2 regions of the Bacillus pretiosus genome follow, and region 2 is predicted to be linked to the other one. Evidence: a T-box and tRNA genes for the amino acid it is inferred to sense, from the RefSeq annotation. Region 2 holds a T-box; the other holds one or more tRNA genes.
The links. The T-box of region 2 lies ahead of thrS (threonine--tRNA ligase). A T-box ahead of a tRNA ligase gene usually reads a tRNA of that ligase, here a tRNA-Thr.
Positions count from the first base shown of each region.

Region 1 (12,383 bases), 1.7 Mb from region 2:
GAAAATATTCCTCCACAAGACGTTCTAAAGCATCCTCTAATCCAAATAGCTGATTACTAAAGAAGTTATACTTTCTTCTACCATCTACTTCTTCGATTCCAGCATCTTTTATCATATTGTAAATGCGAGAGTGTGCTGTTTGAGCCACCCATGGTCTTTCCTTCACAAGCTCTAAATACTCCGCAAACGTACCTTCCCATTGTAACCGTTCTTCTGCTGCTCGATGCTGTTCAATCTTTTTTAGAATATCCATTATAGCTCCTCCCCCATCTCCTTGTTCAATCGGATTATTATAAAAGGTATGCTAGGATGTCCTTAAACATTCTTTAAATCAAAATGAAATATACAGTAGTGCTATAAAATTCTCTCCAAAATTCAAAGAAAATTCTGTATAATATAGGTATTAAAGTTTTTACACCTCTATTCATTTTAAATAAATTCTTTTCTTCCAAGAACCTTACATACATTTTGATTCATATTTAAGATTCGTAAACTGAAAAATAGGAGGGATATTAGTATGAAATTATTATTAATTTTAGGTGTATCACTCACATTTCTTACAGCTATTTTCACATCTGGTTACAATGATAAACCCGGTACACAAAAAAAGTGATGTGCTTCTTAGCACATCACTTTTTTTATCAATCATTTATAATACACATTTTCCACATCATATTTTGATAAAGGTCGGCTATAATAATAACCTTGCACAAACTTCACATTCTTTTCCTTCAAAAATTGTATTTGTTCCGCCTTTTCTACACCTTCTGCAATTACATTCAATTCCAAAGTATGAGCTAAATGAATAATTGCAGCTGTAATATTCGTATCACGTTCATCCACATGTATACCTTCCATAAAAGAACGATCGATTTTCAACGTATCAATTGGATACGTTTTTAAATAACTTAAAGATGAATATCCCGTCCCAAAATCATCTAAATGAATCTTTAAATTTTGTTCTTTTAATTGTAGCAATACCCTTTTCGATATGTCTTTATGCATAAGGGCTCCTTCTGTAACCTCTATCGCTAATAGATGAGCTGGTACATTGTACTTATGTAACGCCCGTGTAATCATCTCTATTAATGTAATCGAGCGAAAGTGCCTGGCTGAAATATTAACTGCAATCGGGACAACTTCATATCCTTTATTTAACCATTCACGTATTTGCCGACACACTTCATTTACTACCCATTCATCAAGCTTAATAATAAATCCTGTTCTTTCTGCTAGCGGAATAAATTGATTGGGAGAGACAAATCCCAATTCTTTATTCTCCCACCTTATTAAAGCTTCCATACTCGCTATTTTTTTCGTTTCAATATTCATTTGTGGCTGATAATACAAGCAGAATTCATTTTTTTCTATAGCACGATGCAATTGGTTTTCTATTATAAATCTTTGTTCACGCTCACAATCTAATCCACTGCAATAAAACTGATAATGCCCTTTTCCTTTTTCTTTTGCTTTTTCCAAAGCAGCATCAACTCTTTGGAATAATATTTTTTCATCCTCTCCATCTGTTGGAGCCATTACAATTCCGATTGACGCACTTAAATAGACGTCCTCTTCTTCGATTACAAAATGTTCACTAATCTTTTTTAGTATGCTTTTTGCAACTATCTCTACACGTTCTTTCGTTATATTTTCTATTAACATAACAAATTGATCATCGTGTTCTCTAAATAAGTGCATACCGTCTATTTGAAGACTGCTTAAACATTCTGTAACTTTTTGTAATACTTTATCTCCTTCTTTATGACCAAAAGTATCATTAATAAGGTGAAATTCATCTAAATCTATAAAAACAAGTGCAAACTCTGTATTATCATTTAAAAAAACATTTAACTTATTTGCACATGAAATTCTATTCATTAATCCTGTTAATTGGTCATAATAAGCTAAATATTCTGTTCGCATTTCATTCAATACTTGCCTTGTAACATCCCTCGTAACAATATATACCCCAACAATTTCGGCGTTCACAATAATCGGAATAGTTCTCAAAGAAATATAGAGCTCGTACCCTTCTTTATGAACATATTTCCTTGAAACAATTTGTTTTGCCCTTCCTTGCAGGGCTCCTTTAAATATAATTTGAAAATCTTTTTCATATTCCTTATTAATAAATTCAAAAATAAATTTATTATGTAATTCTTCATATCGATATCCAAATATTTCATACGTTGCTGGATTTGCATATGTAATTCTACCTATAGAATCCATAGATATAATGGAGTCATTATTATATTCTAATAACGACTTAAACAACATTTGTTTTTCCTCTATCTCTGCCTTTTCCTCAATCTGAGCTGTGATATCCCTCGTAATACAAATAATAAACTGACATACTCCTTCTTCGTCGAATACAGGATTAAGTGAAGATTCATAATGTAACTCACCCTTTGGTAAACTAACTACATCACAAAAGGTATGTGCTTTCGCTTCGCTCGCTACTTTTGCATATTGCACTCGCAATATTTCCGCCGTATCTTCTGATAATACTTCAGCAAACGTTTTTCCATAACATTCTTCGCCTAGCTTCGCATAATCCATACCTATCTTATTTACATAAATATATTTAAAGGTTTCCTCATCCATAACTTTCACAATAAATACTAAATCTTGAATAGCATGTAATAGTCCTCTTCTTATTAAATCCATATCTATCATACTTAAAAAGGTATTTTGATTATTATATTGTTCCTTCATATTTATCTCAACCCGTCTAATCTATTTTTATTCATATATCCCATTCTATATGAATATGTACCCTTTTTTAAATGTATGATTACATATTATTTTTATTTTTAGAAAAAAAGTCGCCATATGGCGACTTTTAATAAACAATTTCTAAATCTAATCCCGGATAATTTTGTTGACGGAATGCTTCATAAATTAAAATAGCTGCTGTATTAGATAAATTTAATGAGCGCACTTTATCAGTCATTGGAATACGTAAACAATGATCGAAATTTTCTTCGATTACATTAGCTGGTAAGCCGTTTGTTTCTCTTCCAAATACAAAATAGTAATCCTTCTCACGTTTGCTATAATCAAATGCTGTATGAGCTTTCTCGCCATACTTTGTTAAATAGAAGAATTCACCGTCTTTATTTTTCTCATAAAATTCTTCAATTGAATCATAATACGTAACTTTCACGTGCTGCCAATAATCTAATCCTGCACGCTTTAACATTTTATCATCCGTTGAAAATCCAAGCGGTCTAATCAAATGTAATTCTGTTCCAGTTGCTGCACAAGTACGAGCAATATTCCCTGTATTTGCTGGAATTTCTGGTTGATATAAAACAACATGTACTCCCACGCGATATTCACCTCTGTTTTTTGTCTACTACGTATTATACCACTTGAGCGAAAAATCTCTACCCATTAATAATATGAAAGAATTTATATTTCATTTGTGGTGTATATTTACTAGAATCTTCATAGTTCCAATAACGCCGACGGCTATTCGCTGAATGTGCATTTACAAGTGGCATACCATCTGCGTCTTTTGCTACTACAATCGTCGTATGATTCCACCTACCATCATCCTCGAAATCATAAGCGATGACATCACCAAGAATAAGGTCCTCTGGCCTTTCTACCGCTTCAGCTCGAAGCCCTGTTGTAGCACCTGACAAATACCAATAAAAAGAGTGTGCGACAGCCCAGCTCCAACTCCACTGATTCTCCCTTTGCCACCATCCTTTGCGAATATTAGGATATCCATTCATTGGTACTTCTCCAGTATGAAGACATTGAGAAATAAAATTCGTACAATTATCAGGGAAATTACGATATACAGGGTTTCGATCATCCCACCAACGCTCTGCATATTTAACCGCCTCTAAACGGTTGTACTGATAAGAACCATACTTCTCTTTTGTAACTTCCCTTTCTAACGTCTCACTCATTCCAACTGCTTCTGGCACTTCAATAGCATAATCACCTATTACCCGACTATTATTTAAACAAACTCTTCGTTTTAGTTGTTCCTCTTCGATATAAAATAATTCTTTATGTTTAATTAAATATTTAAAATGTATTTGATAATCAATTTCTTGATGATTGCTATTATTTAATTGTCTCATGAAAGAAACATCCGCAGTTGCTTTCACTATCTCTGCATTACGCTTTTGAAACAATTGTTTCTTTCTCTGTGCTATTTGTAATAAATCTTCAGCAATACCATCTACATTTGTTCGTTTCTCTGTTACATATGCTAAAAATTGTTGTACTTGCTTTTCAATATTTATTTTTACAACCATTTCGTCTCCCTCCCATATTACAATATGAAGAAGGGAGATATTATCTACTCTTTTTTCTGCGCTAACAATTCAAGTCCGCGATTCATTTCATGAAGAACCTCTTCATCTTTCTCACGTTGCATCGCTTTTTCAATAGCTTCGCCCACGCCATCTCCACCAATTTTCCCAAGTGCCCATGCTGCTGTTCCGCGAAGTACTGGTCTTGGATCGTCTTTCATAACACCAATTAAATCTGGAATTGCTGATGCCTCTTTAAAATGCGCAAGTGCCAAAATTGCATTTCGTTGCAACGGCTTTTTACCTCTCCATGAACCAGACATAATTCCATATTTCTCTTTAAAATCACGATTGCTAATTGTTAAAAGTGGTGTTAATAACGGCTTAACTAACTCAGGATCTGGTTCCATCTCAGGATGATTATGAAAATCCATTCCTTTATTTTTCGGACAAACAGTCTGACATGTATCACATCCATAAATACGATTTCCTATTTTGTCGCGGTATTCTTCCGGTAGGAATCCTTTCGTTTGTGTTAAAAATGCAATACATTTCTTCGAATCTAACTGTCCTCCTTGTATTAAAGCGCCTGTAGGACAAACATCAATACATTTTGTACAACTTCCACATTGATCTTCTATCGGCTGATCTGGTGGGAAGGGAACGTTTGTAATTATTTCTCCTAAATATACATACGAACCAAATTCAGGTGTAATAATAGCGCAATTCTTACCACTCCATCCAATACCGGCACGCTCCGAAACAGCTCGATCACTTAATTCACCCGTATCAACCATTGACTTAACTTCTATATCGGGAAGTTTTTCGATTAAATATGCTTCTAATTTTTGCAAACGATCTCGTAAAACAAGATGATAATCTTGTCCCCAAGAGGCACGACAAAAAATACCGCGGCGTTCTCCGCGCTTACTTAATGGTGCATTTTTTAATTTTGAAGGATACGCTAATGCAATCGCAATAATTGATTTTGCACCAGGTAGTAGAAGCTGTGGGTTCGTTCTCTTTTCTATATCAGACTCTTCAAATCCCGATTGATAATTTAATTGTTGTTGCTGGATTAACCTCTGCTTTAATTCCTCAAATGGTGAGGCACTAGCAAAGCCTATTTTATCTATACCAATTGTTTTACTATACGCAATGACATCTTGCTTTAATTGTTCAAAATCCATTCCTAATCGCCTCCTCAGATGAATCCATCCCTTATGTAACGACTATATTGGTTAGCAATTCACTTTTGGAATACTATTCTTTACTTCTATTTTCGCATACAATTATGTTTTTCAAACATTAAAAAACGCAATGCCTCGTTTATCTTAGAAACGAAACACTGCGTTGATCACAATTTATAGAAAAACATTTAATAAAATTTGGAGCGGGTGAAGAGAATCGAACTCTCGACCAGAGCTTGGAAGGCTCTTGTTTTACCACTAAACTACACCCGCAAATATGAAATAAATATAAGATATTAGAATAACTTATGTAAAGTAGTATAGCATGTAAAAAAAACGGAAGCAAGAATTTTATCGAAAAAAGTCGAAAAAGTGATGAGTATCTCATCACTTTTTCAATTCTTTATCAATCGCCTTCTTCATACTATCCAAATCAGGGTTTGCAAGATTTCCGTTTATATATACTGAAGGAGCACCTTGAACTTTTAATTTTTGAGCACGATCTGAATCTTTACGTACTTTTTCTTTTATTTCTTTACTGTGTAAATCTTTCTTAAATTGTTCTACATCAACTTTCGGAAGCTTCTCTTTCACAATGTTAAGAAGTAATTCTTCTGTAATCCATTCTTCCGTGTCTTTCTTTTGACTTTGATAAATCTCATCGTAGAAAATCCAGAATGAATCTTGATCTTGTTTATAAATTGCTTCACCAGCTGCTGCACCTAAATCAGAGTCTTTTCCGATAAATGGGAAGTTAATAAAGTATAACTGCACTTTACCTTTATCGATATACTCTTCTTTTAATCGTGGTAATACTGTTACATCCCAAGTACGACAAGCAGGACATTTGAAGTCTCCAAATTCAACTACCTTAACTGGGGCATCATCTTTCCCTAAAGATTGTTGTGTGGAATAAGCAAACATCTCATTCCCTTTATCTTTTTTGTCATTTATGATGCTATACGCAATTGTTCCGATTACAATCAATACTGCGATAGAAAAAACTACACCAAGAGCCATGAGTTTATTTGATTTCATATACATTCCTCTTTAAATTCATATTCTGTATACAGCATTGTACACAATACACATAATATCAACACTTATATACGTCACGCAATGAACACGCTCACATAAATTACAAAAACACAATAATTGTGACGATATTGTGTCACAATTTGTCACAATTTATTCAAAAAAAGGAAGCTCCTATGTAGGAACTTCCTTTAGCTTACTGCTTTTTCACGAGCACTCTTTAACATCGACTGCTCTGTTTTTATATCATGACGAATTACTAACTTCTCACTAACTGCTTGCACATACTCATTATGATTGATATAGCCTTCTTTCTCCATTAATCTCAAAACGACATTTCGTCTCTCTACGGCCTTATCATAATTTTGTGCAGGTGAGTAATAAGCGGGTGCCTTTACTACAGCAGCCATCATTGCACTTTCAGCCAACGTTAATTGGCTCACCTTTTTACCGAAGTAAAGGTTTGCTGCTTTTTCAATTCCCCATGCTCCTTCTCCGTAATAAATATTACTTACATACAATTTTAAAATTTCATCCTTCGTAAATGTCCGTTCAATTTTTTTCGTATAAAAAATTTCTTTCCACTTACGAGAAAATGTACGTTCATTCGTTAAAAAGGCATTTTTGGATAACTGTTGTGTAATTGTGCTTCCGCCTTGCACAACACCACCAGCTTTTATATTCTCAACAGACGCTCTGACAATCGCTATATAATCTAAACCGTTATGATGATAAAACCTTTTATCTTCTGTCGCAATAAATGCATGTGTTAATGATTCTGGCACCTCTAACTTAGCAGGTACATGTAATTTACTAATATCACTTTGCTCGATCATTATATTTCCAATGAATAATAACGTACAACTTAACAATAATAATAAAATAATGGCTTTATAAAAGAATTTAGTCATTGGATTTAATGCAACTTTTTGATGATAGTTCACCCTAGATAATACTCGTTCTTTCATCTTAAACACCTCTTTTCCACACAGCGTATAACTCTTACTTTAAGAATACCTTGTTGTAAAAAAATATCCCATCGATTTCTCTTACACGTACCTTACATCATTGTAAGGTATAAAAAAGTATTGTATCACAGTCCTTTTTTATCTACTATTCATCTGAAATATTGAATATAGATTATGCTAAACCAATAACAGAGTATACCTTAAGCCTATACTTCCCTATTAAAACATCCTATTTTCATTATATCATCTACAAAAATATATATTTGTAAGTATCTAGTAATCTAAATGTATACAATATATCATACATTATACAGAACAAACGTTCCTGAAATCAATACTAGCACTATTATTATTTTGACCTTTTTCTTAAACAGTATACAAAAAAGAGTAGTGATTTGATTGTATCTCAAACCGGCTACTCTTTTCTTCACAATCTACCTATTAAATTATATGGCTGCACTTCCCACGTTTCGTACGGAATACAATGTGTTGCTCTCATCGCATCAAGCGTTCTGGATTTCATATGAGGACGCGTTATATACTCATCTATATTCTCTTCATTTAAAACAACAAATTTAGCCTCTTGTATTTCTTCAGGCTGAATTTGTATTTCACCGCTCACGTATGCCACTTTAAAAACAACACCTAGAATGTGCATGGAAGCATTATAATAAACTCCTGTAATACCGATAGGCTTCACCGTTAATCCTGTTTCCTCTTTTATTTCCCTACAAACAGCTTGATCGAGCGCTTCTCCTTCTTCCACCTGTCCTCCTGGCAACTCCCACGTATCCGATCGCCAATGTACTTTAGCTAATAACACTTCGTCTTTTTCATTTGTTAAATAACCTGCTACAGCAACGATATGCTTTGGTGTTTTATGTTCCATATTAAACCTCCTAGAAATAATGATTATTTCATATATCCCTATAAGCATATTCCCTGTCTAAAACAAAATACCTTTACTAATTCATCCTCTTAATTAACTTCATGAAAAAAAGCCCCTATCCGTTAAATGAACAGGGGCTTCTATCGTATTATTCTCCTAAGTCTACGTTGTGGTAAACTTGTTGCACATCTTCTAGATCTTCTAATGCATCAACCATTTTTTCAAATTGTACTTGAGCCTCTTCAGGAAGTTCTACATCACTTTGTGCAAGCATTGTTAATTCTGCAACTGTGAATTCTTCAACACCAGCATCTTTAAGTGCAGATTGTACGGAATGGAATTGATCAGGTTCAGCATACACGATAACAGAATCTTCTTCTTCTAGAATGTCACGTGCATCAACATCTGCTTCCATTAAAATTTCAAGAACTTCATCTGATGTTTTACCTTCAAGACCGATAACAGCTGTCGCATCAAACATGTAAGCTACAGAACCGTTTACACCCATGTTACCACTGTTTTTGCTAAATGCAGCTCGTACATCTGCTGCAGTACGGTTTACGTTATTTGTAAGTGTATCTACAATTACCATAGATCCATTTGGTCCGAATCCTTCATAACGAAGCTCGTCATAATTTTCTTCTGAACCGCCTTTTGCCTTTTCAACTGCACGATCAATAATTGTTCTTGGTACGTTGTATGTTTTCGCACGTTCTAATACAACTCTAAGCGCTTGGTTTGATTCTGGATCTGGCTCGCCTTGTTTTGCTGCCACATAAATCTCACGTCCAAATTTCGCGTATATACGGCTTGTATTTGCATCTTTTGATGCTTTTTTTTCTTTAATATTATTCCATTTACGACCCATACTTTCCACTCTCTTTCCCGTTTTAAATCTACATAAAAATATTAATATGAAATATAATGTGTATTCAACACATTTTTAAAAGAAATATAAAAAGTTCATTTTTGATTCATATTACAGACATAATATAAATTACTATCATTTTGTTCTTTCGACAAGTTATATTATACATGAATTTCTACATTTATTACGAATTTTAGAAGCACATAGTATAATTTAACAAAAAAGACTCTAACAGAAATGTTAGAGTCTTTTTATATAGCCGATACATATTTCCATAATATTCCCATAACTACTTTCTATTGTTGTATAATAAAAAAAGGAAAAAATTTGAAGAGAGATGGAGGGAGAAGTATGACACATTCACATGAGAAAAAAGCACATGGTCTGAAAGGAATAGGAGAGAAGTTAAACCCAACTATCTATCAAGTGAGATTCATGAAATTAGATGAACCAATTCAATTTGAGTCATTTCCTGAATTAAAGGAATTAGGAGATTGGTTGAGTACTTCAACGCACATGTGGGCGTGCCACTCAACTATGTACAAGTACAACAAAGAAGAGTTTGAAAAGAGGTTTTTAGAAATTACAAACTTAACCGTTGATAATGTACTAATATCTACTGGTGCTGTCGGATTTAACTTCATGTCACCGGGTTGGAGAAATTCTCTCTAGAGTGCTCGAAGGGAATATTGTATATACAATATTCTGCTGGAATTTTATAGAATATCACAATTAAAAGGATAAAAATGAATGTTTGTTTTTATCCTTTTAATGTTTCGCAGTCTACTCACCGTACACTTTTTGTACTTATTTTGTCATATAATGAAAAGAAAATACAAAAAAACTCTATACTAATTGTATAGAGTTTTTTTCGCCGTTCATGATACCGATGGTCGGGGTCGAACCGACACTCCCGAAGGAACACGATTTTGAGTCGTGCGCGTCTGCCAATTCCGCCACATCGGCACAAAAGAAAGGCGGCAACCGGATTTGAACCGGTGGTAAAGGTTTTGCAGACCTCTGCCTTACCACTTGGCTATGCCGCCATGTTAAATTTTATTGGAGCGGAAGACGGGATTCGAACCCGCGACCCCAACCTTGGCAAGGTTGTATTCTACCACTGAACTACTTCCGCAAAATGGCTGGGCTAGCTGGATTCGAACCAGCGCATGACGGAGTCAAAGTCCGTTGCCTTACCGCTTGGCTATAGCCCATCGAATTCTTACTTAATTATATGTAAGTATCAATTAAATTATTTGTAATTTTAAAAATAAAAATGGGGCGACTGATGGGAATCGAACCCACGAATGCCGGAGCCACAATCCGGTGCGTTAACCACTTCGCCACAACCGCCATGTTGTGTAAATATATTTGGCAGGGGCAGTAGGAATCGAACCCACACTGGAGGTTTTGGAGACCTCAGTTCTACCTTTAAACTATGCCCCTATGTAAATGGTGGAGGGGGGCAGATTCGAACTGCCGAACCCGAAGGAGCGGATTTACAGTCCGCCGCGTTTAGCCACTTCGCTACCCCTCCGAAACTTACATGGTGCCGGCTAGAGGACTTGAACCCCCAACCTACTGATTACAAGTCAGTTGCTCTACCAATTGAGCTAAGCCGGCGTATATTATTAAGATAAATGGTGGCTCGGGACGGAATCGAACCGCCGACACGAGGATTTTCAGTCCTCTGCTCTACCGACTGAGCTACCGAGCCTTATTAAAATGGCGGTCCCGACCGGGGTCGAACCGGCGATCTCCTGCGTGACAGGCAGGCATGTTAACCACTACACCACGGGACCATTTGGTTGCGGGGACAGGATTTGAACCTGCGACCTTCGGGTTATGAGCCCGACGAGCTACCGTGCTGCTCCACCCCGCGATAATACTATTCATATAATTTATATGGTGGAGGATGACGGGATCGAACCGCCGACCCCCTGCTTGTAAGGCAGGTGCTCTCCCAGCTGAGCTAATCCTCCAAAAGTGGTGACCCGTACGGGATTCGAACCCGTGTTACCGCCGTGAAAGGGCGGTGTCTTAACCACTTGACCAACGGGCCAAATATTATAAATCCTATGGCGGAGAGCAAGGGATTCGAACCCTTGATACGCTTGTGACGTATACACGATTTCCAATCGTGCTCCTTCGGCCAACTCGGACAGCTCTCCAATGGCTCCGCAGGTAGGAATCGAACCTACGACCGATCGGTTAACAGCCGATAGCTCTACCGCTGAGCTACTGCGGAATAATATTGCCTGGCAACGTCCTACTCTCACAGGGACAAGGTCCCAACTACCATCGGCGCTAGAGAGCTTAACTTCCGTGTTCGGTATGGGAACGGGTGTGACCTCTCTGCCATCATTACCAGACATTATTCTTTTGAGACAATCATTATTATAACTTATTTTCTTTAAAAGTCAACAAGTTTTTTATGTTCTCTCAAAACTAGATAACATTGCTACATATTATATGGTTAAGTCCTCGATCTATTAGTATTCGTCAGCTCCACATGTCACCATGCTTCCACCTCGAACCTATCAACCTGATCATCTTTCAGGGATCTTACTAGCTTACGCTATGGGAAATCTCATCTTGAGGGGGGCTTCATGCTTAGATGCTTTCAGCACTTATCCCTTCCGCACATAGCTACCCAGCTATGCCCTTGGCAGAACAACTGGTACACCAGCGGTGCGTCCATCCCGGTCCTCTCGTACTAAGGACAGCTCCTCTCAAATTTCCTACGCCCACGACGGATAGGGACCGAACTGTCTCACGACGTTCTGAACCCAGCTCGCGTACCGCTTTAATGGGCGAACAGCCCAACCCTTGGGACCGACTACAGCCCCAGGATGCGATGAGCCGACATCGAGGTGCCAAACCTCCCCGTCGATGTGGACTCTTGGGGGAGATAAGCCTGTTATCCCCGGGGTAGCTTTTATCCGTTGAGCGATGGCCCTTCCATGCGGAACCACCGGATCACTAAGCCCGACTTTCGTCCCTGCTCGACTTGTAGGTCTCGCAGTCAAGCTCCCTTATGCCTTTGCACTCTACGAATGATTTCCAACCATTCTGAGGGAACCTTTGGGCGCCTCCGTTACACTTTAGGAGGCGACCGCCCCAGTCAAACTGCCCACCTGACACTGTCTCCCGGGTCGA
Region 1 covers NZ_CM129593.1:545,836-558,218, reverse strand. Annotated here, with positions in the region: gene prkA (ATP-dependent protease PrkA) at 1-253, opposite strand, end outside; gene ACU8YW_RS02920 (sensor domain-containing protein) at 646-2,715, opposite strand; gene trmL (tRNA (uridine(34)/cytosine(34)/5-carboxymethylaminomethyluridine(34)-2'-O)-methyltransferase TrmL) at 2,843-3,331, opposite strand; gene ACU8YW_RS02910 (amidase domain-containing protein) at 3,390-4,277, opposite strand; gene queG (tRNA epoxyqueuosine(34) reductase QueG) at 4,322-5,464, opposite strand; tRNA gene ACU8YW_RS02900 (tRNA-Gly) at 5,664-5,737, opposite strand; gene ACU8YW_RS02895 (DsbA family protein) at 5,852-6,502, opposite strand; gene ACU8YW_RS02890 (transglycosylase domain-containing protein) at 6,691-7,467, opposite strand; gene ACU8YW_RS02885 (NUDIX hydrolase) at 7,895-8,356, opposite strand; gene ACU8YW_RS02880 (YebC/PmpR family DNA-binding transcriptional regulator) at 8,505-9,224, opposite strand; gene ACU8YW_RS02875 (DUF3884 family protein) at 9,576-9,896, shown strand; tRNA gene ACU8YW_RS02870 (tRNA-Leu) at 10,109-10,190, opposite strand; tRNA gene ACU8YW_RS02865 (tRNA-Cys) at 10,200-10,270, opposite strand; tRNA gene ACU8YW_RS02860 (tRNA-Gly) at 10,285-10,359, opposite strand; tRNA gene ACU8YW_RS02855 (tRNA-Gln) at 10,364-10,438, opposite strand; tRNA gene ACU8YW_RS02850 (tRNA-His) at 10,502-10,577, opposite strand; tRNA gene ACU8YW_RS02845 (tRNA-Trp) at 10,597-10,670, opposite strand; tRNA gene ACU8YW_RS02840 (tRNA-Tyr) at 10,678-10,761, opposite strand; tRNA gene ACU8YW_RS02835 (tRNA-Thr) at 10,772-10,847, opposite strand; tRNA gene ACU8YW_RS02830 (tRNA-Phe) at 10,866-10,941, opposite strand; tRNA gene ACU8YW_RS02825 (tRNA-Asp) at 10,951-11,026, opposite strand; tRNA gene ACU8YW_RS02820 (tRNA-Met) at 11,030-11,106, opposite strand; tRNA gene ACU8YW_RS02815 (tRNA-Val) at 11,131-11,206, opposite strand; tRNA gene ACU8YW_RS02810 (tRNA-Glu) at 11,212-11,286, opposite strand; tRNA gene ACU8YW_RS02805 (tRNA-Ser) at 11,304-11,395, opposite strand; tRNA gene ACU8YW_RS02800 (tRNA-Asn) at 11,398-11,472, opposite strand; rRNA gene rrf (5S ribosomal RNA) at 11,481-11,596, opposite strand; rRNA gene ACU8YW_RS02790 (23S ribosomal RNA) at 11,697-12,383, opposite strand, start outside.
Region 1: it has a tRNA-Thr gene. The T-box ahead of thrS (threonine--tRNA ligase) is inferred to sense a tRNA for this amino acid. The anticodon was not compared.

Region 2 (12,383 bases):
CAGCAATTCATATTAACAATGATAAGGAAGAGGAGTATAAATATATAAGTGTAATGCCTATTACAAAGGCTAGTGGATGGGAGAACTTAGGGGAAAACGGACATACTGTTAGTTTTAAAAAAGGGGAGCGGAAGGTAACTGTATTACATTATCCAGGAGAACTTACGTATTATTTATTTGAACAAAAGGTGAATAAGAAAGGGAGATAAGATAAAGTTGTAATTCGTTAAGGGTTACATCTTTTCTTTTGATTCTGAATTATTTGAAATAAAATCAGATAGATGGTTTGATAGATGTAGTGATAAATATGATTAGTTCTATATGCACATAAAGAGTAATGAGGAGATTATAAAAATATTATGTAAACTGAAAATTATAAGTGGAAGGTAAATTATATCCTAAGGGGGAGTTAAAAATGTTACTAAAAACAATCTACTGTAAGGTGGAAGAAGAGAAAAAAGAGTTATTTTCAAAAGCACAAGAAAAATGGCAAGCTATACAGCATCTAGATGGATTTCACGGACAATTTGGTGGATGGAATGAAGATGAGGCATGTGTGTTCACTTTATGGGAAGATAGAAGGGCTTATCAATCATTTATGAATAGTGCACACGATACCATTTATTTAAATAGTAATCAAGAGGATACGTTTCTTTCATGTGAAATTGAATTATTTCAACCGTTGTATGATATAACTGATACGCATTTGAACGATGTAATTACAGCAGGATCTTTTGTACGAGTTGCAATTTGTGATGTAAAACAACAAAGAAAAAAGCAGTTTTTACATAAACAAGAAACAATTTGGAATAAAGGGATGGAAAATGCAAAAGGGATGTTAGGTGGAGTTGTTGGAAAGTCTTTAAAAAATGAAAATTGTTACATAGTGTTAACTTATTGGAAAGATGAAATGGCGCATCAAAATTATGTAGAAGAGATTTTCCCAGAGTTGTATAAACTAGCTAATATTCATGATGATTTAAAAGATATAAGAAGTAAACAAGCTGTATGTAAGGAAGAGTGGCTTGTATATTAAGTGTACAAAACGTGCATAAATGAATGTATAATAAAGATATTTTCTTATAAACGAGTAATTAATAGAAGACGTTATATACCCTTTCATGTTAATATATTTAAGTTATAATAGAAGGCTTACCCTTTTGTATTGTACGGTAGAAGCAGTGTGAGCTTGAATTTTTTTGAAAAGGATGTGCCTAATTTGCGTATCAATAAATTTATTAGTGAAGCTGGAAAAGCGTCTCGACGTGGAGCAGATAAACTAATTAATGAGAGAAGAGTAATTATTAACGGTAAGGTTGCAAAAATTGGTGACCAAGTAAATCCAGGTGATGATGTACGTGTAAATGGAGAGCAACTTCGTATTGCTCGAGATCACGTATATATCGCTTTAAATAAACCAGTAGGTATTACATGTACGAGTGAAAAAGCTGTAAAAGGTAATATTATCGATTTAGTGAATCATCCATTACGAATTAGTCACATTGGACGTCTTGATAAAGACTCAGACGGTTTAATTTTATTAACGAATGATGGTGATATTGTAAATGAAATTTTACGTGCTGAAAACAAACATGAAAAAGAATATATCGTTTCAGTAGATAAGCCAATTACACCTGATTTTCTAGAGAAAATGGCAGCTGGTGTGAAAATTTTAGGAACGAAAACGCTTCCTTGTGAGGTAACACAGTTATCAAAATATGAATTCCAAATTATTTTAACTCAAGGGTTGAATCGTCAAATTCGTCGTATGTGTGAAGCTTTAGGTTATCAAGTATACACTTTAAAGCGTACAAGAATTATGAATATAGAATTAAATAATTTACCTGTTGGACAGTGGAGAGATTTATCGAAGAAAGAGAAACGACGTCTATTTTCAGACTTAAATTACGAACCACAAGATTGGTAAAATTGAAAAGAGGAAACCAAAAATCTATTTTTGGTTTCTTTTTTTATTAAATAAAAAATCATTTTTAAACACTTGCAAAAATAAAATGAATAAGATATAGTAAATAACAATTAATGGATGTACTTTTAAAAGCAAAGAAAAGGACACGAGTTATTTTATCCGGTTATACAGAGAAGGAAGGAAAGCTGAGAACTTCCTAACGCAGAAAAATAACTTACCACCTTAGAGCTGCACTGGGGAAACTAAGTATCTAGTGCCGTGTAAGCGACGTTATCGCAAAAGAAGCCATTATGTTTTTTGTGATGGGAATCTGGGTGGAACCACGGATATAAGCATATTCGTCCCTATTTTAGGGATGAATATGCTTTTTTGTATTCAATTTCATAATAAGCGAAGAAAAGGACACGAGTTATTTTATCCGGTTATACAGAGAAGGAAGGAAAGCTGAGAACTTCCTAACGCAGAAAAATAACTTACCACCTTAGAGCTGTACTGGGGAAATTAAGTATCTAGTGCCGTGTAAACGACGTTACCGTAAAAGAAGCCATTATGTTTTTTGTGATGGGAATCTGGGTGGAACCACGGGTAAAAGCACGCTCGTCCCTATTTTAGGGATGAGTGTGCTTTTTATTATGAAATGGAGAGATGAAAAATGAAAGAACAGATGATTGAAATGAAATTTCCGGATGGAAGCGTTAAAGAATTTGTAAAAGGAATTACTTTAGAAGAAATTGCGGGATCCATTAGCAGTAGTTTAAAAAAGAAAGCAGTCGCAGGGAAAGTAAATGATCAGTTATATGATTTACGCCGAAATATTGAAGAAAATGCGGAAGTAGAAATCGTTACTATAGATTCAAATGAAGGGGTAGAAATTGCAAGACACTCTGCGGCACATATTTTAGCGCAAGCTGTAAAGAGAATGCATGGTAATGTAAACCTTGGTGTAGGACCTGTTATTGAAAATGGATTTTATTATGATATGGATCTTCCGAGTAGTGTAAACGTAGAAGATTTGCCGGAAATCGAAAAAGAAATGAAAAAAATTATAAATGAAAATATAAAAATAGAGCGAGTTGAGGTTTCACGAGAAGAGGCAAAAAAACTGTTTCAAGAAATGAATGATCACCTGAAATTAGAATTGTTAGAAGCAATTCCTAGTGGGGAAAGTGTAACACTCTATAAACAAGGTGAATTTGTAGACTTATGTAGAGGACCTCATTTACCGTCAACAGGCTATTTGAAAGCCTTCCAATTAACTCACGTTTCTGGTGCATATTGGCGAGGTGATAGTAACAATCAAGTGCTTCAGCGTATATATGGTGTTGCGTTCTCTTCTCAAAAAGAATTAGAAGGTTATTTACATTTCGTTGAAGAAGCAGCAAAAAGAAATCATCGTAAATTAGGTAGTGAGCTGGAGTTATTTATGTTTTCTGAAGAGGCTCCGGGAATGCCATTTTATTTACCGAAAGGACAAATTATTCGTAATGAATTAGAAGCATTTTTAAGAGAAATTCAAAAAGAGTATAAGTATCAAGAAGTACGTACTCCGTTTATGATGAACCAAGAATTATGGGAGAAATCAGGACACTGGGGACATTACAAAGACAACATGTATTTCTCTGAAGTAGACAATAAAAGTTTCGCATTAAAACCAATGAACTGCCCAGGACATATGTTAATGTTCAAAAATAAATTACACTCTTATCGCGAATTGCCAATTCGTATGTGTGAGTTCGGTCAAGTACACCGACACGAATTTAGCGGGGCATTAAATGGATTATTAAGAGTACGTACATTCTGCCAAGATGATGCTCATTTATTTGTAACTCCAGAACAAATTGAAGATGAAATTAAATCTGTAATGGCGCAAATTGATTACGTTTATAAAACTTTTGGATTCGAATATGAAGTAGAGCTTTCTACTCGTCCAGAAGATTCAATGGGTGATGATAAGTTGTGGGAGCAAGCAGAAGAGGCATTAGAAAATGTATTACATTCATTGAATTATAAATATAGACTAAATGAAGGTGACGGTGCATTTTATGGACCGAAAATCGACTTCCATATTAAAGACGCTTTAAATAGAAGTCATCAGTGCGGGACAATCCAACTAGATTTCCAAATGCCAGAGAAGTTTGATTTAAATTATATAGATGAGAAGAATGAAAAGAGAAGACCAGTTGTCATTCACAGAGCAGTTTTAGGATCTTTAGACCGTTTCTTAGCGATATTAATTGAGCACTTTGGAGGCGCGTTCCCGGCATGGGTGGCACCGGTTCAAGTGAAGGTCATTCCAGTTTCGAATGCAGTCCATGTACAATACGCAGATGAGATTGCGGATAAATTAGCACAAGCTGGCATTCGTGTTGAAAGAGATGTACGAGATGAAAAGTTAGGATATAAAATAAGAGAAGCACAAATGCAAAAAGTTCCTTATGTTCTTGTTATTGGGGATAAGGAAATGGAGAACGGATCTGTAAATGTACGTAAATACGGTGAAGACCAGTCAGAAGTTATTGAACTAAATGGGTTTGTGGAGAGTATAAAAGAGGAAATAAAAAATAAGAAATAGAGATTGATAATAAAATACACCATTAACATGTATTACTGAATTTAAACTCATTAAAGAACCATAATAAATGATGAAGGGATAGCTTAATCGCTATCCCTTCATCATTTATTGCCATATACTTCACTTCATACCGTTAAATCATTTTCTGATTTTATATTAATGGCTTCTTGTAAGAGCTTTTGGAGAACTGCAGCAAAAACAGCAATCACGATAGAGGAGAAAATAATGATCAATCCAATTGGTATAAAACTTGGAGGATCAATTTTTTTTGCCATAAGATAGTAAAGTGGCATACCTAGTATGTATATGGTACCGATAGTGAGGGCACAGTATTTTATATTTTTTAAAGCCTTTACTGATAATACCGAGAACGCTTTGTTCTTATCAATATAACTTAAAAGTTTAAAAACTTGATACAGAGCGAAGTAAAAAGGTATCGTCGCTACGTACATATCGATTAAAACGAGAGATTTCATATAAGCAATAGCTGGATACAATTCTCCAGCGAAATTCCCGATTTTAGGAACTAAAAATATGCACAATGCAAGTACTACTATACCTATAAAAACAATAGCTAGTTTTAAAAAGAGTGTTGTAACTTGTTTCATAAAAAGCACCTCGTTTATTTAATGACAACATGATTTTATCATATAATTTATCGTTTTAAAATAAAATTATATTGTTTTTTAACTTGTTATTATTGTTATTTATGTATCCTATTAATTTTGATAAAAATAAAAAACTTGCTCATTACAAATGAATCCACCTTATGAAATGGTCTGTAATATTTTTTACCTTACAAAAATGTAAGGTAAATGTAAGCGAAATCGAAGGAACGAGTTTTAGAAAAGTGAGAATATGGAATAGGAAAAAGGTTTACGTAACTCGTGTAATCCTTTCTGATTGAAAAGTTTAAAAATTATTAAGGATTTACATGAGAAAAAGATAAGAAATATGTGAGAAATTAATTTTATACAAAAGGGATGGAGTGAAAGAGATGTCAACAAATGTAGTTACTGTAGAACGTGTAGAAAAAACGTATGGGAAAAGAAATGAGAATCAGTCAAAAGCGTTAAGGGGTGTGTCATTAAGTATTAAAGAAGGGGAATTCGTCGGGATTATGGGTCCTTCTGGATCTGGAAAAACGACTTTACTTAATGTGATTAGTACATTGGATCAAGCAACGGGTGGCAGTGTGACAATAGCTGGTACAAATATTACTTCTATGAAGGGGAATGCATTATCTGATTTTCGATCTCAAAAATTAGGATTCATTTTTCAAGATTTTAACTTACTAGAAAACTTATCAATTTATGAAAATATCGCTTTACCACTTTCTCTGCAAGGCGTACCTTCAAGTGAGATTACGGGGAAGGTAAATGAGGTTGCAAAGAAATTAGGGATTACTGAAATTTTAACGAAATATCCAACTGCTGTTTCTGGTGGACAAAAGCAAAGAACGGCGGCAGCACGAGCTTTAGTACATAATCCAGCAATCGTATTAGCAGATGAACCGACAGGTGCGCTTGATAGTAAAAATGCAAAAAGCTTATTAGAAGCGATGCAAGATTTACATGAAAATCACAATGTAAGTATTTTGATGGTTACACACGATGCATTTAGCGCGAGTTATTGTGAACGTATTTTATTTATTCAAGACGGTCTTCTTTATAAAGAGTTAAAACGTCAAGGAACGCGAGAAAATTTCTATCAAGACATTTTAGGCGTGCTCGCTCATATGGGCTCAGCTGCTGAGTCTAAGTAGGGGGCGAGACTATGTTATTCAAATTATCACGTCATAGTATGAAAAAGATGTTAAAAGATTATATGGTTTTACTTATTGGTCTCGTTATTAGTATTAGTATTTTCTACATGTTCCAAACGATGGCGATGAATAGTGAATTTACGAAGGATAATAGTCTTATTGGTAGTATTAGACTCGTATTTTGGGTAGGTGCCATACTATTATCTTTCATTACTGTATTTTATATTATATATGCCAATTCTTTCTTACTCACATTAAGAAGAAAAGAACTCGGTATGTACATGATGCTCGGTGCGAAAAAGAAAAAAGTAGCACAGTTATTATTTATTGAAACATTCGGTATGGGTATTGTCAGTATTATTATCGGGATCTTAGTAGGGATGTTACTTGCAAGTGTAGCAGGAAACTTTTTAATGAATGGTATGGAAATTTCAACAAAAGGTAGTTATTCATCTGTATATACACCAGCAATCTTAGTTACAGCTATTTTCTTCTTAATACTATTTTTTATTACTGGTTTAATGAATAGCATCCGTTTATTACGTAAAACAGAATTAGAATTAATACGTGAAGATGAAACACTAGATGAAGTGAAGAAAAGTAAAACTCGCATTATTATAATGACTGTACTTGGTGTATTACTAGTAAGTACAGGATATTATTTTATGGTAAATATAAAAATGTTTGCTGAACTTGGTTTTATAATAGCGACAATCGTTACAACACTCGGAACATATTTTATCTTTAGTTCATTGCTTCCATTTTTTGTGATGAAAATTAAAGGGAATAAAAAACGAAATGAAACGGGCTTAAATAGTTTTACATATGCACAGCTACGCTTTCGAGTAAATAGTTTATCGAGAGTATTAGGTACCGTAGCGATGTTAATTGCATTAGGTGCAGGTGCGATGACGGCAGGGATGGCGTTCCAAAAAAATGTAGGTATTATGACAGACTTCTCTCGTGTATATGATGTCGTAATTCATGATCCAAATAATCAAGATAAAGCAGCCTTAAAAGAAATGGAAATTGTGGAAGAAAGCAAGTATAAGTATAAAGTAGATGGAGAAGCGGTTTATTATTTACGTAACGACTTAACTGAGAAACCACCACTTGTTTCAGACCACTTTGATACAAAAACTTTAAAAGAACCTGCTCGTAAACGTGTGGCTGAACCTTTAACTGAACCTGTTTATTCTGCTTTGGAAGCTCCTGAAGCAGCCAATAAATTTCCTCGTATGCCAAGGGATTGGGAAGATGCGGTTGTAAGAGAAATACAAATTACACATAATCAATTTAACGGAAAACCTGTAAGGATTGCAGATGAAGAACACTACAAAGCAGTTCAAGGAACGGAACATAGTGTAACATTAGCAAAAGTAGATGATATGAAAAAATATAAACGGTTGTTAATTGAAATAGACAAGAGACAAAAAGAACAAATTGAAAAAACAACAGGTGCAAAAGTAGACTTATTTACGAAAATGACAATTTATCAGTTTATGAACAGTTTCATGAGTGGAACAATGTTTATGGGATTTTTCCTCGGAATTGCCTTTTTAGCAATGATGGCAAGTTCTCTTATGTTCAAAATATTAACAGGTGCTTCTCGTGACGTACGACGTTATGAAATGTTACGAAAAATTGGTGTGAGACGTAGTATGTTAACGAAAAGTATATATAAAGAAATTTCATATTTATTTATCTTCCCGGCAATCATTGGGATTTCCCACGTGTTAGTAGGGCTAAACTTATTTAGCTTCATATTAGTTGACCCGTTTGTAAAAGTGTGGGTGCCGATAGGGATTTTCTTAGTCATTTATTTCATCTATTACTGGATAACTGTTCAACTTTACAAAGGTATGGTAATGCCGAAAGAAGAGGTAGCGAAATAGTTAAAGGAAAAAAGTCTTTGTTTTGAAAACAAGGGCTTTTTTCTTTATTTTTAATACATTGTGACCGAGTCTTTCTATAAAATTTATATTGAAAATTAAGAAAATATTAAGAGTTTATATAGGGGAAAGTTAAGAAGTGTATGGGATATTAAAAATGTGCAAACGAGCAAGATGAAATTAGAGAGAGAAATTGTTATATATTCATATTATTTTGAGGGAGTTTTACAGAATTAAATTGATGTTTTTATAAATTTAAAAGAAAGGAGACTACTTATGAAGAAGATAAAAAAATTAATAAAACTTATTGGTGCCATCACTACACTATTATTAATCGTAGCACTAATATTTCCTACATGGACTTCGCAAATAAAGGGGAAGAACAGTATAAACATATTAGAGCAAGTAGAGATAAATGGCAGTGGTCATGAAATTATGATACGCGGCAAAGATAGGAACAATCCAGTTATTATTTTTGTACATGGTGGACCAGGAACTTCAGAAATACCATATGCTCAAAAATACCAAAACTTATTGGAAGAGAAATTCACAGTTGTTAATTACGATCAAAGAGCGAGCGGGAAGTCGTATCATTTCTTTGAAGACTATTCGAACCTTATATCAGATCTTCTTGTAGAAGACTTATTAGCTATGACAGATTATATTTCAAACCGTCTTGGTCGAGAAAAAATAATATTGGTTGGTCATTCTTACGGTACATATATCGGAATGCAAGCTGCCAATAAAGCCCCGGAAAAATTTGAAGCATATGTTGGCATCGGGCAAATGAGTGATACAGTAGAAAGTGAAATCGATAGTTTAAAATATGTGGTTGAACAGGCACAAAAAGCTGGGAATACAGATGAGGTGTCCTATTTAAATGGGTTGACTGAAAAAATTAAAAATGGCGATACATACACTCCGAGAAATTATGTTGCGAAATATGGTGGAACATCAAGACTCATTGAAAATCCAGATGGTGATAACATCGGAATGTTACTCAGTAATGAATATAACTTGTTAGACGTAATTCGTTATAACGTTGGATTATCACATTCTCAAACTGTCTTATTAGAAAAGGATTTAAAGAATCCATTGCCTACTAAGGTGACTAAAATGAAGCTACCGCTTTATTTCCTTATGGGGAAATATGACTATAACACTTCATATCATGCAGCAAAAACATATTTTGATACGATTGAAGCAGGTCAAAAAGAATTTATTACTTTTGAGAAGTCAGCTCATTATCCACAATTTGAGGAGGAAGAAAAATTTTATAATTGGATGTGCGATACATTCGTAAAATAAATAAAGTGTATCCGAACTTTAGAAAATTATAATAGTTAGCGAGACGTATAAAGATATTTAGATGCATAGTATTAACTGAAGCGAAGTTAAATAAAAAGACTCTTGATAAAAAACAAGAGTCTTTTTTATATTGTTCTCTATACAGAAGGAAAAGATTGGATAATGGTCGAAAAATATAATATAACTTCCAAGAAATGACTGAAAAAATAAAATTTTGTCGAGAGAAAGGGTTAGAAGTATGAAAGAAATGCTACAGTTATTTCGCAACAAAGTGTATGCCCGTTTTTTTCTAGCAAATATTTTAGAGCGACTCGGTTCTATGATTGCTGGAATTTCTTTAATGTTTTATTTGTTAGACCAGTACGGAAAACAACCAGTTTACGCAACGATGACACAAATTATGATGGCATTACCCGCATTAATCTTTTTTCTATTAGTAGGGACAGTAGTGGATCGTTTTGATAGACAACGTATTTGTACGGTAAGCAACATATGTTGTTCGCTCTGTAATATCGGAATTCTAATTTCGCTTTATTACGGAATGATTATACTCGTCTTTATATTTTTATTTTTGGAAAATGCATGTATACAATTTTTCTCTCCATCAGAACAGTCGATGATACAAGGAGTAGTTGAATCAGACCAATACGGTGCAGCAGCAGGTATGAATCAAATGGTAAATAGTTTGTATGCTTTGTTTGGGGTAGGAATTGCAACGATGGTGTACTGGACTTTTGGAATTTACGGGAGCATTTTAGTAAATACGCTCACATTTATTATGAGTGGTATTTTGATTCAAACGATCTCCATTCCAGAAAAAGTTCGTTTGCCAAATGGTAGAACAAAGTGGAAAGAAGTTAATTTGAAGATGTTAATAACAGAGTTTCAAGAAGGGATCAAGTATATATATCAAAATGACACTTTAAAAAAATTACTTTTAGGATTTATCGTATTTGGACTATTAAATGGTATTTTAAGCGTATCCACTACTTACATATTAAAATATAAATTAGCACCAGCAACGTATGAAAGTTTAGCGATGGTGGGCGGTGTAGTTGGAGGGATTTCATTATTAATTGGAAGTATAGTAGCAACAAGTATAGGTAAGAAATATGCACCTAAGCCTATTATTGTATTTGGTATGGCGGGCTCAGGAGTCTTTTTCGGTATGTGTTACTTTGTAAATCACGTATGGTCTTTTTATGTATGTATCGCTTTTGCGACTTTCTTTTTACCATTTATTAATGTTGCAATAATGGGCTGGATGTATGAAATTGTAGAAGAGTCATTCATGGGACGCGTTCAAAGTTTACTTAGTCCATTAACGACAGGATTCCAGCTGTTATCTCTCGGTGCGATAGCGATGTTGTTCCCGAAATGGATTCGTGCAGATACGTTGTTTATTATTTTATTTGGTTTATTATTTTTTGTTACGTGTTTATATCGAGCCATTTTACCTAGTGGAAAGAAACGAGTGCAAGGTATAGCTGAAGAGATGTAATATATCTGGTTTTGATTTCTGAATATTCTATCGGATAGTAAGGAGAAATCGTTATGTTGATGCGAATTGTTAAATGGTGTGGGATTACTTGTTTACAACTAGTAGCTGCTATTTTATGTATAATCTGCTTAGGTGCGCTGCCACGTTTATTTAAGGGATTGCAAATGGATTTAATCGGTTTTTGGAACACGATTGTATTTCTTGGAGGAAAGTTACTTCAACCAGGTGAAATTACATATGGATTTCGGGACTCAAGAAAATTATTTCCACAAATATGGATTCATTATATTGAAACGATGATTGTATTTCTATCAGCGTTTTTACTATCTTTGCTTATAGCGTATGTACTTGTCGTTTGGGTATTGCAACGTTCTCATATGAAACAGAAAATGTGGAACGGGATTTTTCTTACGCTTGAGAGTATACCAGATATATTACTTATTTTATTATCACAACTTCTTGTCGTAATTCTTTTTCAAAAAACAGGATTTATGCCGGTCAAACTAGCTGGATTAGGGGAAGAAAGGATACGTTTGTTACCGATTATATGTCTTACAATACCAACAACATTATTATTTATTAAACTGTTATTATTACGATTTAAAGAAGAGTTAGAGAAAGATTATAGTTTGTTTGCCAAGAGTAAAGGATTAAGCTTACAGCATATTTTGACACATCATATTTCAAGAAATGTTTTATTGACGACAATTTATTATGCGAAAACAAATATATTATTTATGCTTTCCAATTTATATATTATTGAATGGATATTTAATACATATGGTATGTTTGTTTTTGTAAAAGAAAATTCTAAATTAGAAATATTTACAGTGAGTCTAGTAATATTATACGTACCGCTTTTTATACTATTTCGTATATTACATACACTCTTGCAAAATGTGATAAAGGAGCGTGTGTAATATGTGGCAAGTTGTAAAAAGAGATGTGAGATTTTGGATAGGTATTACTTTTTTAAGTGTACTAATGATTGTTAGTATTGGATATACGGTGTTTTTTGATGGGAATATTCGCGAACTTACGATGATGTATAACGAAAAAGGAGAACTAGAGGCAGCTCCATTTTCGCCATCAAGTAAATTTTGGTTTGGAAGTGATGTGAAAGGCCGCGACATTGTTCAATTAATAATAGAAGGCGCGAAATGGACAGTTGGAGCGAGTATAATTATAGCGATTTTACGAGTTATAGTTGGAGGGGGAGTTGGTTTACTTCTTGGTATGTATGGTAAACGTTCTTTTCCAGTTATTTCATCATTTTTTGATCCTTTTAGTATTGTACCAATGGTCATGATTTCTTATTTTATGTTAAATGAAGTTTTAACGTTTGACAGTGGAGCGGAAGTTGTGCCGTTGTATTTGCGGGTGGCATTTCAAATTATAGTTCTTGTATTTCTTGCTGT
Region 2 covers NZ_CM129593.1:2,225,067-2,237,449, forward strand. Annotated here, with positions in the region: gene ACU8YW_RS11455 (hypothetical protein) at 1-209, shown strand, start outside; gene ACU8YW_RS11460 (YdbC family protein) at 416-1,036, shown strand; gene rluF (23S rRNA pseudouridine(2604) synthase RluF) at 1,220-1,927, shown strand; T-box leader at 2,053-2,276, shown strand; T-box leader at 2,312-2,535, shown strand; gene thrS (threonine--tRNA ligase) at 2,580-4,499, shown strand; gene ACU8YW_RS11475 (DUF2975 domain-containing protein) at 4,625-5,107, opposite strand; gene ACU8YW_RS11480 (ABC transporter ATP-binding protein) at 5,497-6,264, shown strand; gene ACU8YW_RS11485 (FtsX-like permease family protein) at 6,276-8,159, shown strand; gene ACU8YW_RS11490 (alpha/beta hydrolase) at 8,433-9,464, shown strand; gene ACU8YW_RS11495 (MFS transporter) at 9,679-10,965, shown strand; gene ACU8YW_RS11500 (ABC transporter permease subunit) at 11,019-11,885, shown strand; gene ACU8YW_RS11505 (ABC transporter permease subunit) at 11,887-12,383, shown strand, end outside.